Regions from separate parts of the Mesorhizobium sp. M0563 genome, predicted to be linked through region 2. Evidence: riboswitches for the same ligand, from Rfam matches in the RefSeq annotation. Region 2 holds a riboswitch; the other holds the start of a gene.
What was found. Region 2 has a riboswitch for thiamine pyrophosphate ahead of thiC (phosphomethylpyrimidine synthase ThiC). Riboswitches for the same ligand answer to the same signal wherever they lie in the genome.
Positions count from the first base shown of each region.

Region 1: another riboswitch for thiamine pyrophosphate. It lies ahead of thiB (thiamine ABC transporter substrate binding subunit); the one in region 2 lies ahead of thiC (phosphomethylpyrimidine synthase ThiC).

Region 1 covers NZ_JAMYQV010000010.1:146,956-154,140, forward strand. Annotated here, with positions in the region: gene NKI50_RS15445 (M48 family metalloprotease) at 1-832, opposite strand, end outside; gene thiQ (thiamine ABC transporter ATP-binding protein) at 1,087-1,878, opposite strand; gene thiP (thiamine/thiamine pyrophosphate ABC transporter permease) at 1,875-3,494, opposite strand; gene thiB (thiamine ABC transporter substrate binding subunit) at 3,728-4,741, opposite strand; TPP riboswitch at 4,785-4,899, opposite strand; gene NKI50_RS15465 (thiamine diphosphokinase) at 5,027-5,671, shown strand; gene NKI50_RS15470 (ABC-F family ATP-binding cassette domain-containing protein) at 5,673-7,185, shown strand, end outside.
Region 2 covers NZ_JAMYQV010000005.1:165,325-172,509, reverse strand. Annotated here, with positions in the region: partial or broken gene traG (IncP-type conjugal transfer protein TraG) at 1-766, opposite strand, end outside; gene NKI50_RS09775 (YybH family protein) at 1,285-1,740, opposite strand; gene NKI50_RS09770 (Fic family protein) at 2,892-4,436, shown strand; TPP riboswitch at 4,619-4,735, shown strand; gene thiC (phosphomethylpyrimidine synthase ThiC) at 4,839-6,674, shown strand; gene thiO (glycine oxidase ThiO) at 6,671-7,185, shown strand, end outside.

The DNA of each region.
Region 1 (7,185 bases), on a different contig from region 2:
AAAGGAATGAATCGCGGTCGCGCGATCCGACACCGGGCGCGCCGAATTGGCGGGCGTGGCGCTGCGCGAGGTCGATACGTTGCGGCGTGTTGGGGTGCGTCGCCAGGAAGTCGAGGCTGGCGTCGGTGGCGCCGCTGATCGAGCGGAAATCGGTATAGGCCGACATCGATTGCAGGAAGCGGCCGGCGGCGTAGGGATCGAAACCGGCTTCGCCGATCGATTTGATGCCGATGGCGTCGGCCTCCAGCTCCTGATTGCGCGAGAACTGGGCCAGCCTCAGCTTGCCGCGGATCAGCGCCGCCTTGGCCGTCGGGTTGTCGCCGAGCACATCCGAAACGACCTTGGTCGCCAACCCCTCTTCGGCTTCCAGCTGCTGGCGCTGCAGGCCGTGATTGGCCGTAACGTGGCCCATCTCATGCGCAATGACGGCGGCAAGCTCGGCTGAATCGTTGGCCAAGGCCAGCAGGCCCCGGGTGATGTAGAGATAGCCGCCCGGCAGCGCGAAGGCATTGACGTTGGGCGAGTTGAGGATGGTGATGCGGTAGGTCTGGGTCGGGTTGGCCGACACTACGGTCAGTCTGCCGACGATCTTGGCCACCATGCGCTCGAGCTTGGGGTCGGAATATTCTCCGCCATAGGTGGCGAGGATGCGCGGGTGCTGCGCCTTCGCCAGTTGGGCGAGCTTGCCGTTGGCGGCGACATTGTCGACCGTGATCGGCTTGTCTGAGGGCTGAAAGCCTGATTCCTGCACGTCGGGAGGCGTGAACATCTGGCAGCTTGCCAGCGCCACGGCAAGACCGGCCAGCGCCAGAAAGCGCGCCAGCGGTTTCACCCTCCGATTGTCGATGCCGGTCGGCAGATCGGCTTCCTTTCAAGTCCTGGCACGTGACCGCGAAAATCGGGCGCGATTTCCGGAAAGCATCACGCGCAAAATCAAGTGCTACGGCGTCCTTCGTGCGTCCGACAGATACGAGGCAGCAAGGGCAAATCACGGTCTAAGCCGGACCAGCTCCTGGCGGACCTAGCCACACTACCTCGACCATGGCAAGCAAGCGCCGCTTCGCCTTCCGCCGGTTTGACCATAAATTATGTCCGCTTCCGGGCAACATCTCGTGATCCAGCCGCAAACGGACCCGAGCCGATATAGCGTCGGAATGCCTCCGGTCCAGCCCCGACGAAAAAATCGGCCGCAGTGCCCGTCGCGGCAACCGTGCCACCATCCAGGAAAACCATGTTTTGCCCGATACGGCGCGCATCGTCCGGCTGGTGCGTGACGAATAGCACCGTCATGCGCTGCTCCGAATGGACGTCGGCGACCAGGTCGAGCATGTCGTCGCGCAGTGCCGGTCCGAGCGAAGCGAACGGCTCGTCGAGCAACAACACCGGCCGGTCGCGCACCAGGACCCGAGCGAGCGCGACGCGCTGCCGCTCACCGCCGGAGAGTTCGCGCGGCAGCCGGCTTTCCTTGCCGGCAAGGCCGACGCGCTTCAGCGCTGCGGCGATTGCGGCGCGGTCAGCCTCGCTCAGCATGAGCGAAGGCGAGCGGCCGAGCCCGACATTCTGCTCGAGGGACAGATGGGCAAACAGGTTGTTTTCCTGGAACACCATCGATACCGGCCGCGCTGATGGCGGCGCAGTGCTGACGTCGGCGCCGCCGATGAGCACGCGGCCTGACCGCGGCGCTTCGAAACCGGCCACCAGATTGAGCAGCGTCGACTTTCCCGAACCGCTCGGCCCCATGATGGCGGTGATTTCCGACGCCGGGAAATCGACATCGAATATAAGCGGCGTTTCACCATAGCTGAACGAGACATTATCGAGCCGCACGGCCGCGCCTTTTTCGACCGAAATCGACCGTTCCGGGCTGATCGGCATCATGATTTCTCCCTCCTTCCCAGCCAGTCCGCGGTCAGCACAAGCGCCAGGCAGACAAGGCCGAGCAGCAGCGCCAGGCCGGCCGCATCCTCGGTGCGGTAGCTGCCCATGCGCGCCAGCAACAGATAGGGCAATGTCTGCACGGAATCGCTGCCGAACAGCGCAATGACGCCGAGATCACCGAGCGACAGCGCCATGGCGAAGGCGAAGCCGGTGGCGAGCGGCCGCCGCAGCGACGGCCAGTCGACCAGACGCAACCGGTTCCAGCCCGAGATGCCAAGCTGTGCACAGAGCCGTTCGTGGCGTTCGCTCGCCGCGTCATAGGCGGGGCGGATGGCGCGGATGGCGAACGGCATCGCCATCACCGCATTGACCACAACCACCATGACAGGGGCGATCGCAAAGACATCGCTGACGCTGCGCAGGAGCAGGAACCAGCCGGCACCGATGACGATGGGCGGCACCACCAGGACGAACCCCGCACCGGTGTCGGCCAGGTGTTCGAGCAGCGTCCGCCTGCCGGTCCGCCGGGTGAGCGCCAGCGCCCGGCGCGCCATAACCAGCGACAGCGACAACGCCAAGGAGAGCAGCGCCGATAGGAGGGAGAGCACGGCACTGGTCGCCGTCGCTTGCCGCACCGCGCTCTCGCCGGCCAGGCGGCCGAGATCGGCGCCAAGCCCGGCCGACAGCGTAGCCGCCATCGGTCCGGCGACAAACAGCAGTGCCAGCCCGATCACCAGTGCGTTCAGCACGGTCTCGGCCGCACCGGCTGAAAAATACCGGCGCGGGGCTACCGGCAGATTGGCGTCGCCGGTCATATTGGCGCCAAGCCGCGTTAGTGCCAGCACGACGACGAAGGTCAGGGCAATCTGCAACAAGGTCAGCGTCACCGCCCGCGCCGGGTCGAAGTCGAAACGCAGCGCCTGGTATATGGCAACCTCCAGCGTCGTCGCGCGCGGCCCGCCGCCGAGCGTAAGCACGATGGTGAAGGAGGTGATGCACAGCATGAAAACGAGCCCGGCAACGCCCGGCAGGGCCGCACGCAACGCCGGCCATTCGATCAGCCGGAAGGCCGGCGCAGCACCCATGCCAAGCTGGCTCGCCAGCCGCCATTGGTTAGCCGACACCGTCTGCAACGCTTCCAGGAACAGTCGCGTTGCCAGCGGCAGGTTGAAAAAGACGTGGGCGACGAGAATACCCGATAGGCCATAGATGCCGGGCCAGTTCTGGCCGCCAATCGCACCGAGCAAGCCGGCGAAATACCCGGCGCGGCCATAGAGTGCCAAGACACCGAGTGCGGCAACAATGGCCGGCAGCGCCAGCGGCACGGCGAAAAGCTGCAGGACAAAGCCTCGCCCGAAAAACTGTGGATGCCGCGACAGCGCGCGCGCGACGAACAGCGCCGGTGCGACGGAGAGCAGGGTCGACAACAGAGCCTGCCAGAGCGTGAAGCGGGCAACACGGAGGAGATAGGAATCAAAGGCGGAGGCGGCGCCCGACAGGTCGCGCATGGCTTCGACGACGAGCCCGGCGAATGCCCCGCCGATCAGCAGCGCGATGGCGGCGAGCGCGACGATACCGGCAGCGACGCGGGTATCCGATGATGGCGCGCGTTGCACGCTAGACCACCAGATTCGAGATTCTTAGCGAGGATTGCGTTCCTTCGCGCGCCCCTCTGTCCTGCCGGACATCTCCCCCACATGGGGAGAGATTGGCAGGTTCAGCGCTCCGCTCATTCCGGCAATGTCGGAGATTGGCGAAAGCCGGCATGACGGCCAATCTCCCTCCTTGTAGGGGAGATGTCCGGCAGGACAGAGGGGGGCGCCGTAGGGCGATCATCTTTCAATCCGAGCTACTTGCTCATCACCGCCAGCCACTCGTCGACCCAGGCCTTGCGATTTGCGGCGACCTCTTCCGAGCTGAACAGCAAGGTTTTGGTCGGTTTGACGAGCTTGTCGAACGCCGGATTGAGCGGCTTGTCGGTCTTGCCGGCCGGGAACATCCAGTTGGTTTCGGGAATGAGATCCTGGAATTTCGGCCCGGTCATGAAGGCGATGAACTTTTCCGCCAGCGGGTTCTTCGCGCCCTTGGTGGTGATCCCAGCGACCTCGATCTGCAGATATTCGCCTTCCTCGAAGGACGCCGCCTGGTAGCGCGAGGTGTTTTCGGCAACCATGTGGTAGGCTGGCGAAGTGGTATAGGACAGCACCATCGGCGCCTCACCCTTGGTGAACAGGCCGTAGGCCTCGCTCCAGCCCGGCGTCACCGTCAGCACCTTTGCCTTGAGTTTGGCCCAGGCTTCCGGAGCCTTGTCGCCATAGACCGACTTGACCCACAACAGCAGGCCAAGGCCCGGCGTCGAGGTGCGCGGATCCTGGATGACGATCTTGTCGCCGGCATCGCCCTCGACCAATTCCCTGAGGCTCTTCGGCGGGCTCTTCAGTTTTTCGCTATCGTAGACGATAGCGAAATAGCCATAGTCGAACGGCACGAAGATATCGTCGCTCCAGCCACCCGGCACACTGACGTCCGTCACGGCGCCATGCGGCGAAAACAGGCCGGTTGCCTTGGCGTCCGCCGTCAAATTGGTATCGAGGCCAAGCACGATATCGGCCTTGGTCGCGGCCCCTTCCAGCTTCACACGGTTGAGCAGTGCCACGCCGTCGGCGACCGAGACGAATTCGACGACGCAGGTGCACTCGGCCTCGAAGGCCTTCTTCACCGCCGGTCCCGGACCCCAATCGGCGGTGAAGCTTTCATAGGTATAGACGGTCAGCTTATCCTGTGCCGATGCCTGCCCCGGTAGGGCAAGCACGGATGCCGCAAGCAGGATAATCGAGGCAAGAGAGTGGAAAAAACTGCGCATCGGCGCCTCCTTCGTTCGCGTTGAAAGGAATTGAGGCGTCGGGCTGTCCGAAACGTCTAATCCCTCCGCCGGTACAAACCGGATCAGGTTCAGCGGGTTGGCAGTCTTGCCTCTCAGCCGGTCCGCGAAGATCGCGTCCGGCACCCCGTTAGAGCGTATCGACACATAGGCCCGGCCGAAGTGCTGCGCAAGCGGAAGTTTGCCGGGCATCCAAAGCGCGGCGTCCTGTTTCATCTGCCGTTTCATCTTCCGTTTCCGGGGCAGGGCTGGTAAGGGCCACGAGATATGAGCACATTCACCATCCTGCTTGGCGGCGATCTCATCCGCACGCCGCTGCTCGACCGCCAGGTCGAAGGCTCCCGCGTCATCGCTGCCGATGCCGGTATCGGCCATGCCCTTATGCTGGGCCTGATGCCGGAACTCTGGGTCGGCGATTTCGATTCCGTGCCTGCCGATTTGCCGGAGGATCTGGCCGCCGTGCCACGGCAGGTGTTTCCCGCCGAAAAGGACAAGACCGACGGTGAACTCGCTATCGCCGCCGCGCTCGAACGCGGTGCGACCAGCCTTGTGCTCGCAGGCGCCTTCGGCGGCAAACGCACCGACCACATCTTCCTGCATTTGGCGCTCAGCGTCCGGCTGGCGGAAGGCGGAACGGAAGTGCTTTTGACCAGCGGCGCACAGGAAGGCATTCCTTTGCTGCCTGGAAAGACTGGCTTCGATTATGTCGACGGTACGCTGTTTTCGGTGCTCGGCTTTTCGGATCTCGCCGGCCTGACAGTCACCGGCGCCAAATGGCCGCTCGCCCATGTCGAGGTTGCCTTCGGCTCGTCGCTGACCATTTCCAACGAGGTCAAGGGCCGGCTGGAAATCGCGCTGGCCAGCGGCCGCGCGCTGCTGCTCGCGCATCCTTTTCCCCTACCTGAAAGCTGACATGGCGCCGCCGCTTCTCAATCTCGACGGGATAAAGCTGACCTTTGGCGGCGCGCCGCTGCTCGACGGTGCCGCCCTGACGGCGTCAGCTGGCGACAAGATCGCCCTGGTCGGGCGCAACGGCTCTGGCAAGTCGACGCTCCTCAAGATCGCTGCCGGGCTGATCGAACCGCAGGACGGCGAAGTCTTCCGCCAGCCTTCGGCGACGGTGCGCTATTTGCCGCAAATGCCCGACATGGACGGTTTTGCGACCGTTCGCGCCTATGTCGAGGTGGGGCTCGGGCCCGCCGATGATCCCTACCGCGCCACCTATCTGATGGAGCATCTCGGCCTGACCGGCGAGGAACGGCCGAACGACCTCTCCGGGGGCGAGGCGCGGCGCGCGGCACTCGCCCGCGTCATGGCGCCCGAGCCCGACATTCTTCTCCTCGATGAACCGACCAATCATCTTGACCTTTCGGTTATCGAATGGCTGGAGGAGGAGCTTGCCCGCACCTCCTCGGCCCTGGTCGTCATCTCGCATGACCGCCGTTTTCTCGAACGCGTGTCACGCGCCACAATTTGGCTCGACCGCGGCCAGACCCGCCGTCTCGATAAGGGCTTTGCCTATTTCGAGGAATGGCGCGACACGGTGTTGGAGGAGGAAGAGCGCGAGCAGCACAAGCTCGGCCGCCAGATCGTGCGCGAGGAGCACTGGCTGCGCTATGGCGTGACGGCAAGGCGCAAGCGCAACATGCGCCGGCTCGGTGAGTTGCAGACCATGCGCCAGCGCTTTCGCGGTCATCGTGGCGCCGAGGGTGCGGCGACGATGACAGCCAGCGACGCCGCCGAATCCGGCAAGCTGGTGATTGAGGCCAAGAACATCGAGAAGAGCTTTGGCGATCTGACCCTGGTCAAGGGATTCTCGACACGCATCCAGCGCGGCGATCGCGTCGGTCTGGTCGGGCCGAACGGCGCCGGCAAGACGACGCTATTGAAGATGCTGACCGGCGAATTGAAGCCGGACGCAGGCACGGTGCGGCTCGGCACCAACCTGGAGATCGCCACGCTCGACCAGAAGCGCGAGGCCGTCGATCCGCAGGAGACACTGGCGCAGTATCTCACCGACGGACGCGGCGAGAACCTTGTCATCAATGGCGAGCAGCGCCACGTCGTGTCCTACATGAAGGACTTCCTGTTCAAGCCGGAACAGGCGCGCACGCCGGTGCGCGAGCTTTCGGGCGGCGAGCGGGCACGGCTGATCCTCGCCCGCGTTTTGGCGCGGCCGGCAAACCTGCTTGTGCTCGACGAGCCGACCAACGATCTCGACATGGAGACGCTGGAGCTGCTGCAGGAACTGGTCGCCGGCTTTGCCGGCACGGTGATCCTGGTCAGCCACGATCGCGATTTCCTCGACCGCACGATGACCAGCATCATCGCGCCGGATGGCGACGGCCGCTGGATCGAATATGCCGGCGGCTATTCCGATATGCTGGCGCAGCGCGGCGGCACCAGGCTGGACGACCGCAAGGCGC
Region 2 (7,185 bases):
CGCCGACCAGCAACGCATGGCTGGTCTTCTCCCAGTGGTTGCGGCGTTCCAATGTGCCTTCTGGGTCGACCAGGACATCCGCCACGTTCTGCACATCTCGAACTTCCCACTCGCCCCGTCGCACCTCCAGCAGAGGATTGTAGGCTGCGGATCCAGCATTGGTCGGGTCGAACAGAAGCACCTGGCCGAAACGGGCCCGCCATCCGGCCGTCAGTTCCCAGTTTTCGCCTTTGATGTCGTGGACGATTGCCGAACCCGGCCAGGTCAGTAGTGACGGCACGACCAGGCCGACGCCTTTGCCGCTTCGGGTCGGTGCGAAACATAGCACGTGTTCCGGACCGTCGTGGCGTAGATAGTGTCGGCCCAACATACCCAGGATCACCCCATCCTGACCGATCATCCCAGCGGCCTTGATTTCGTCTCGCGTCGCCCAGCGCGCCGAGCCGTAAGTCGTGGTATCCTTTCCCTCGCGCGCCCGCCACAGCGACGTCCCGATCGCTGCGACGATAGCCATGAGGCTTCCGCTCGCCGCAATCGCCGCGCCCTCCAGGAAGACGTTCGGCGCGTAGGCGTCGTAGAAAAACCACCACCAGAAAAAGGCTGGCGGCGGATAAACGGGGTGTCCAGCCAATTCGAACCACGGCGGACCGAGTTGGCTTTGAAAGTCGAGCCGCCCTGCCGTCCACTGTGTTGCTCCCCATGTTGTCGCGACGACGATCAGAAAGGCGGTGAGTATCTGGCCCCATAAAACCTTGCTTGCCGGCATCGGTCGTTTCCCAAATGGATGATCGGAACAACCGAAAAGCTCGAATTCCTAAATCCGCAAGAAAAAAGGGGCGGTCGAAGCAGCATGGCGTACCCGCACGTGGAAAGACTTGCCCGATGCGATCTCGAATGTTGAACGAGCATAGGGGGGCTGCTTTCTTCTGGAGCCGTTGAGCCGCTACTTGCCCAATGATAGTTAGTTGTCTCGGCTCAGATGGCATTTGACGAGATGGACGGGTTCTTGGAGAACCACGGATTGCGCATGACCAAATGAACAAGAGTCCTCAGCGGCGCGCCGAGCCGGAGAACACTCTAGTCCCGGCAAGTGGTGGTCAGCCGTTCTGCTGAGCTCGAATCTTACCGCCTCCCTGATCGGTAGCGCGATAGATCCAGAGCCGACTCGATGAGCAGACCCATCAAGTCTGTTCAATTTTGTTAATGAATTCAGTCACATCAACTATTGCCATGGACTTTCGTTGGAACTGTTGCAAGCCGCGCCGGCCTCACGGATCGCGGAATCTATTGGGCCGCACCTAAGTTCCAGATGTCCCGATGCAGGCGCCATGTCCCGTCGCCCCCTTTTTTCCAAACGACAATGTACTTGCCCGCAACGGTGGAAGGGGCACCGCCTTTGCTCGGCACACTGAGCGTAAATGCGCCAACTTCGTAGGCGAGATTCCCGCTCCCTTCCACTTCCAGCGCCTTCAGGGTGAGATTCTTCATCCCGGCCTTGATTGCGCCCTGCCAGAATTCTTCCACGCCCTTGCGGTCATCGACGCGTTTGCCGTCGGGTGGCAGCAGAGCGGCATCGTCGGTATACATTTGACCTACCGCTGCTGCGTTTCCGCTGTTGAAGGCGTCCATGAATTTTACCAACGCCGCTTCGATGTCCTCACGAGCCGAGTGGGCGGCCGCAGACAATGCAGACGAAAGAAGCAGCACAGCAGCAAATGCAAATGACTGAACCAGTCTCATTTCGTCCTCCCTTGCGTACCCGACATGCCCACCCGATGAATAGCGCCGACCCGAGGGCGCCGCGGCGTTCGATGGCTAGGCGCGGATTATATTAGACTTATCTGATATGACGGCGCAAGCGCAGCTGCGACCCTCTGAACGACCAGCGTAGCAGCTGCCGGAGAGCTTCAAAGCGGCGGCTACCGCCTCACTGCCCTCCTCGTCTCGACGAAAGAGTTCGTTCGAATGATGCTTTTCCGTGGCTTTGCTCGCAAGTTTTCGTCAGCCAGCGCAGGGCCTCCTCTTACGCTCGCTGGTCGTCAAGGCCCAGCGGCCACTAGCTGACAGTCCCCCCGCAGCCAAGCCGCTGGGCCCTCGACGTGGGGAACGAGCATTGGAGACGATGTCGCGCTTTCCGTTACAGCCCGAAGGCGGGTGACAGATGACCGTGTCAGCCTCTCCACCCGAGCTACGATTTCACGCATTCGATCAGGCACAGCTCTCTCGGGCTAGCGCGCCAAGCAGGAGTTAGCTCCCGAATGAGCAGGTGCCACCCAGTTCAACTTCGGCCCTTGCGCGCGCAAAGTATTGGGCGAGATCGATCGGCAGTCCGGTCGGCAAATTGGGGCAGCGATGGCGAGAATGAATGCCAGGAACTTCCCTTCGGTGCCGCTTCGTCGATCTGTTTGCCGAGAAGACGCGCGCGCTGCGTGCCGTCCCCCATACCGCAGAGAACTCACTTCAGGTCACACACACACACACACACGACGCCACCGAGATCCTGCATCAGTTTTCTACTCCGACGCCGCCACGTCACCAAGATCAGTCGCGAGCGTGATCGCGGCTATCAAATCGGGATCGCGCGCCGGAGCGCTCTATGAGTGAGCCCCGAACGGCGCGGTTCTCCTCGAGCAATCCGGCTCGACGTAAGGCGGGCCATCCGTGCCGGCCTCGTGACTAAGAGACGGGCGAATGGCGGTTCCTGGACTCACCTTTTTGTCATGAAGTCGCTTCCTTGAGCCGGTGGCGGAGTTCTTGCTTGATGACTCCAGCACCGTTTAGAATCGGTTTTCGGAAAATTTGTCTTGTGGCATCAATTTTCATGGAATAGGATCATTTTTCACAGGTGTTGGCCCAGCTGAACCAAAATTCGATGAAAGGATTCGCTTTTCATGCCTCCGGTGCAAGAGCACCAATTTTCAGGTCCTGTTACCGTTTTTCAGGAAATCCGCCTTCCTGAAACGGCGACCCCGGCCGGGTACAGCGCCCTGGTCGGAGCCTACAGGCTCGCCGTGCCCTTGCCCCGTAGGTTGTTCGCCACGGGCGAGCATCATCGCATTACCGAACGGGATGGCTGGCGGATCATGACCCCCCGCCACGCCCCAAATCCTACCCTCGAAGGCCACCTGACCTTTGCGCTCAAGTACGAGGGACTGGACCTTGCCGTCCTCAAGCGGCTGTTCCAAGTGACCGGTCCCGCGCCGATCGAGGCGCTGGTCCGTGAAAGCCCGACCGGCAGTTATGCCCGCCGCATCTGGTTTTTATATGAATGGCTGAGGGGCGCCCGTATCGATCTGCCGGACGCGGCGGCCGGACGATACATTCCGGTTGTCGATCCCGAGCTGCAGTGGCCCGGACCCGACAAGACCGCTTCGCGCTACCGCGTAAGGGACAATCTCCCCGGCACGCGTGAGTTCTGCCCTCTGGTGTTCCGCACCAAGATTCTCGAAAAATTCATCGGCCTTGAACTACCGCGGCGCGCGGAGGCAATCGTAGCGGACGTGCCGCGCGACCTTCTTGCTCGGACCGCCGCCTTTCTTTTGCTCAAAGACTCGCGATCAAGCTATGCGATCGAGGGCGAGCGCCCGCCGCAAGATCGCATCCAGCGCTGGGGCCGCGCCATCGGCGAAGCCGGCCGCTGGCCGATCGATCGCGATGAGCTGCTGCGTCTGCAAAGAATTGTACTTGGCGACGCCCGTTTCGCAAGACTTGGCTTCCGAAAAGAAGGAGGTTTCGTCGGTGAGCATGACCGAGACAACGGCACGCCCTTGCCCGATCACATCAGCGCTCGGCCCGAGGACCTGCCGCGGCTAATCGATGGAATGGCGGCGTTCGATCAGGGCCCCGCGCAAAACCTTGATGCAGTCGTAGCCGCCGCAATCCTCGCCTTCGGCTTTGTCTACATTCACCCGTTCGAGGACGGAAACGGCCGCATTCACCGCTACCTAATCCACCACGTCCTTGCCATGCGCGGCTTCAATCCGCCGGGAGTGGTCTTTCCCGTCTCGGCCGCGATCCTGGACCAGATCAACGAGTACAGGGGCGTGCTCGAGAGCTATTCGCAGCGCCTTCTGCCATTGGTGGAATGGGAACCGACGCCGCAATTCAACGTCCGGGTGCTGAATGACACCGGTGATTTCTACCGGTTCTTCGATGCAACCCCGCACGCCGAATTCCTCTATGCCTGCGTTCAGCGGACGATCGAACGGGACCTTCCCGAGGAAACCGCATTTCTGCAGCGCTACGATCAGTTCCGGCAGCAGGTGGACGCCTTTATTGACATGCCCGAGCGGTTGACCGATCTGCTCTTCCGTTTTCTTCACCAGAATGATGGACATCTATCGAACCGCGCGCGCGAAAAGGAATTCGCCACGCTGACCAGTGACGAGGCAGGAAGAATCGAGGCGATCTACGCGCAAACCTTTGGTGCCCATTGAAGGTGTGATCATCAGGATCGATTTTTAGTCCGACGGTTTGTAATTCCCTTGTCCCTGCCTTCATCTCCGAGGCTTGACTTGTCGCCGAGACATGCACGATTTTTTCCGCACGGTCTGACCGGCCGCCGATCAGCCGCGGCCAGAACGCGCTTGACAAACCGGAGCCGTCCCGTCCAACCTCACGCATTCACCAGGGGAGTCCCGGCAAGGGGCTGAGATACTGCTGGCATTCGCGGCGCAGTGACCCGTTGAACCTGATCCAGTTCATACTGGCGTAGGGACGGTGCAAGCGCTTGCGGGAGTTTACGCCCGAGGTCCTGTTTCGGCAGGTCGACAGAAGCGTCTTTTCATCCTCCCGGCACAGAACTGGGTCTCCAATGCAACGAGCAAAGGAGCCTCAAGATGAATGCCCTCACCCCCGCCGTCTCGACGGGACCGCTGCCCGCCTCACGAAAAATCCACAAGCCCGGTGCCATCCACCCGCAGATCAGGGTGCCGATGCGCGAAATCTCCGTCCATCCGACGGCCGGCGAACCGCCCGTCACCGTCTACGATCCGTCCGGCCCCTATACAGACCCGACTGTCGAAACCAGCATCGAAAATGGCCTTGCACGGCTTCGCCACGAATGGATTACGGCGCGCGGCGATGTCGAGGCCTATGACGGCCGCCATGTCCGGCCGGAGGACAACGGATTCGCGACGGGCGAACGCCTGACGCCGGAATTTCCCATTCGCCATCAACCGCTCAGAGCCAAAGCAGGCAAGGCGGTGACGCAGCTTGCCTATGCGCGCGCCGGCATCATCACACCCGAAATGGAGTTCGCCGCCATCCGCGAGAACCTTGGTCGCGAGATCCTGCACGGCAAGCTTGAGCGCGACGGCGAGGCTTTCGGCGCGACACTGCCCGATTTCGTCACGCCGGATTTCGTGCGTGATGAGGTGGCGCGCGGACGCGCAATCATTCCCGCCAACATCAACCATCCCGAGAGCGAGCCGATGATCATCGGTCGCAATTTCCTGGTCAAGATCAACGCCAACATCGGCAACTCCGCCGTCACATCGTCGATGGCTGAAGAGGTCGAAAAAATGGTGTGGGCGATCCGCTGGGGCGCAGACACGGTGATGGACCTGTCGACCGGTCGCAACATCCACAACATCCGCGACTGGATCGTCCGCAACGCGCCGGTTCCGATCGGCACGGTGCCGCTCTATCAGGCGCTCGAAAAGGTCGGCGGCATCGCCGAGGACCTGACCTGGGAGGTCTACCGCGACATGCTGATCGAACAGGCCGAACAGGGCGTCGACTATTTCACCATCCATGCGGGCGTGCGGCTGCACTACATCCCGCTGACCGTTGACCGGGTCACTGGCATCGTCTCGCGCGGTGGCTCGATCATGGCCAAATGGTGCCTGCATCATCACCGGGAAAGCTTCCTCTACGAACATTTCGCCGAGATCTGCGACATTTGCCGCGCCTATGACGTGTCCTTTTCGCTGGGCGACGGCCTTCGTCCTGGCTCGATCGCCGACGCCAATGACGCAGCACAATTCGCCGAGCTGGAGACGCTCGGCGAGCTGACACAGATCGCCTGGGCGAAGGATTGCCAGGTAATGATCGAAGGCCCCGGCCACGTGCCGATGCACAAGGTCAAGGAGAACATGGACAAGCAGCTCGCCGTCTGCGGCGAGGCGCCGTTCTATACGCTTGGGCCGCTGACGACCGACATCGCGCCGGGCTACGACCACATCACCTCCGGCATCGGCGCGGCGATGATCGGTTGGTTCGGCACCGCCATGCTCTGCTACGTCACGCCCAAGGAGCATCTCGGCCTTCCCGATCGCAACGACGTCAAGATCGGCGTGATCACCTACAAGATAGCCGCCCATGCCGCCGACCTGGCAAAAGGTCATCCGGCGGCGAAAGTCAGGGATGATGCCCTTTCCCGCGCGCGCTTCGAATTCCGCTGGAAGGACCAGTTCAACCTGTCGCTCGATCCCGAAACCGCGCGGTCCTTCCACGATCAGACCTTGCCCAAGGAGGCGCACAAGCTGGCGCATTTCTGCTCGATGTGCGGGCCGAAATTCTGCTCGATGCGAATTTCCCACGACATCCGCACCGAAGCGCAGAAGGAGGGCATGGCGGCGATGGTGGCGAAATACCGCGAGGGCGGCGATCTCTACCTGCCGGCGGACGAGACCGGCGCACCGCTCATACCTCAGCCACGTGAGCCATCATGAAGGTGCTGGTCAAAGGGGCCGGCGTTGCCGGCCTCACCGCCGCCTTCGAGCTCGCCGCACGCGGCGCGGCGGTTTCCGTTGCCGAGACAAGGCCTGGCCTTGGGGGCAATGCGTCGTGGTTCGCCGGCGGCATGTTGGCGCCATGGTGCGAGCGCGAAAGCGCCGAGCAGCCGGTGCTGGATCTCGGGCGCGGTGCCGCCGACTGGTGGGATGCCGCAACCCCCGGCCAGGTGACGCGGGCCGGAACGCTGGTCGTGGCCGCGCCGCGCGATGCGGGCGAGATCGACCGCTTCGCCAGCCGCACCTCGGGCCATCGGCGTGTCGATGAAGACGAAATTGCGCTCCTGGAGCCCGACCTCGCCGGCCGCTTCCGGCGCGGATTGCTCTTCTCCGACGAGGCGCATCTCGACCCGCGTCAGGCGATGGCAGCGCTTCATGACAAGCTCGCAGCCATGGGTGTCGAGTTTCACTTCGGCACCGAGGTCTGGCATGTTTTTGGTTTCGATCATCA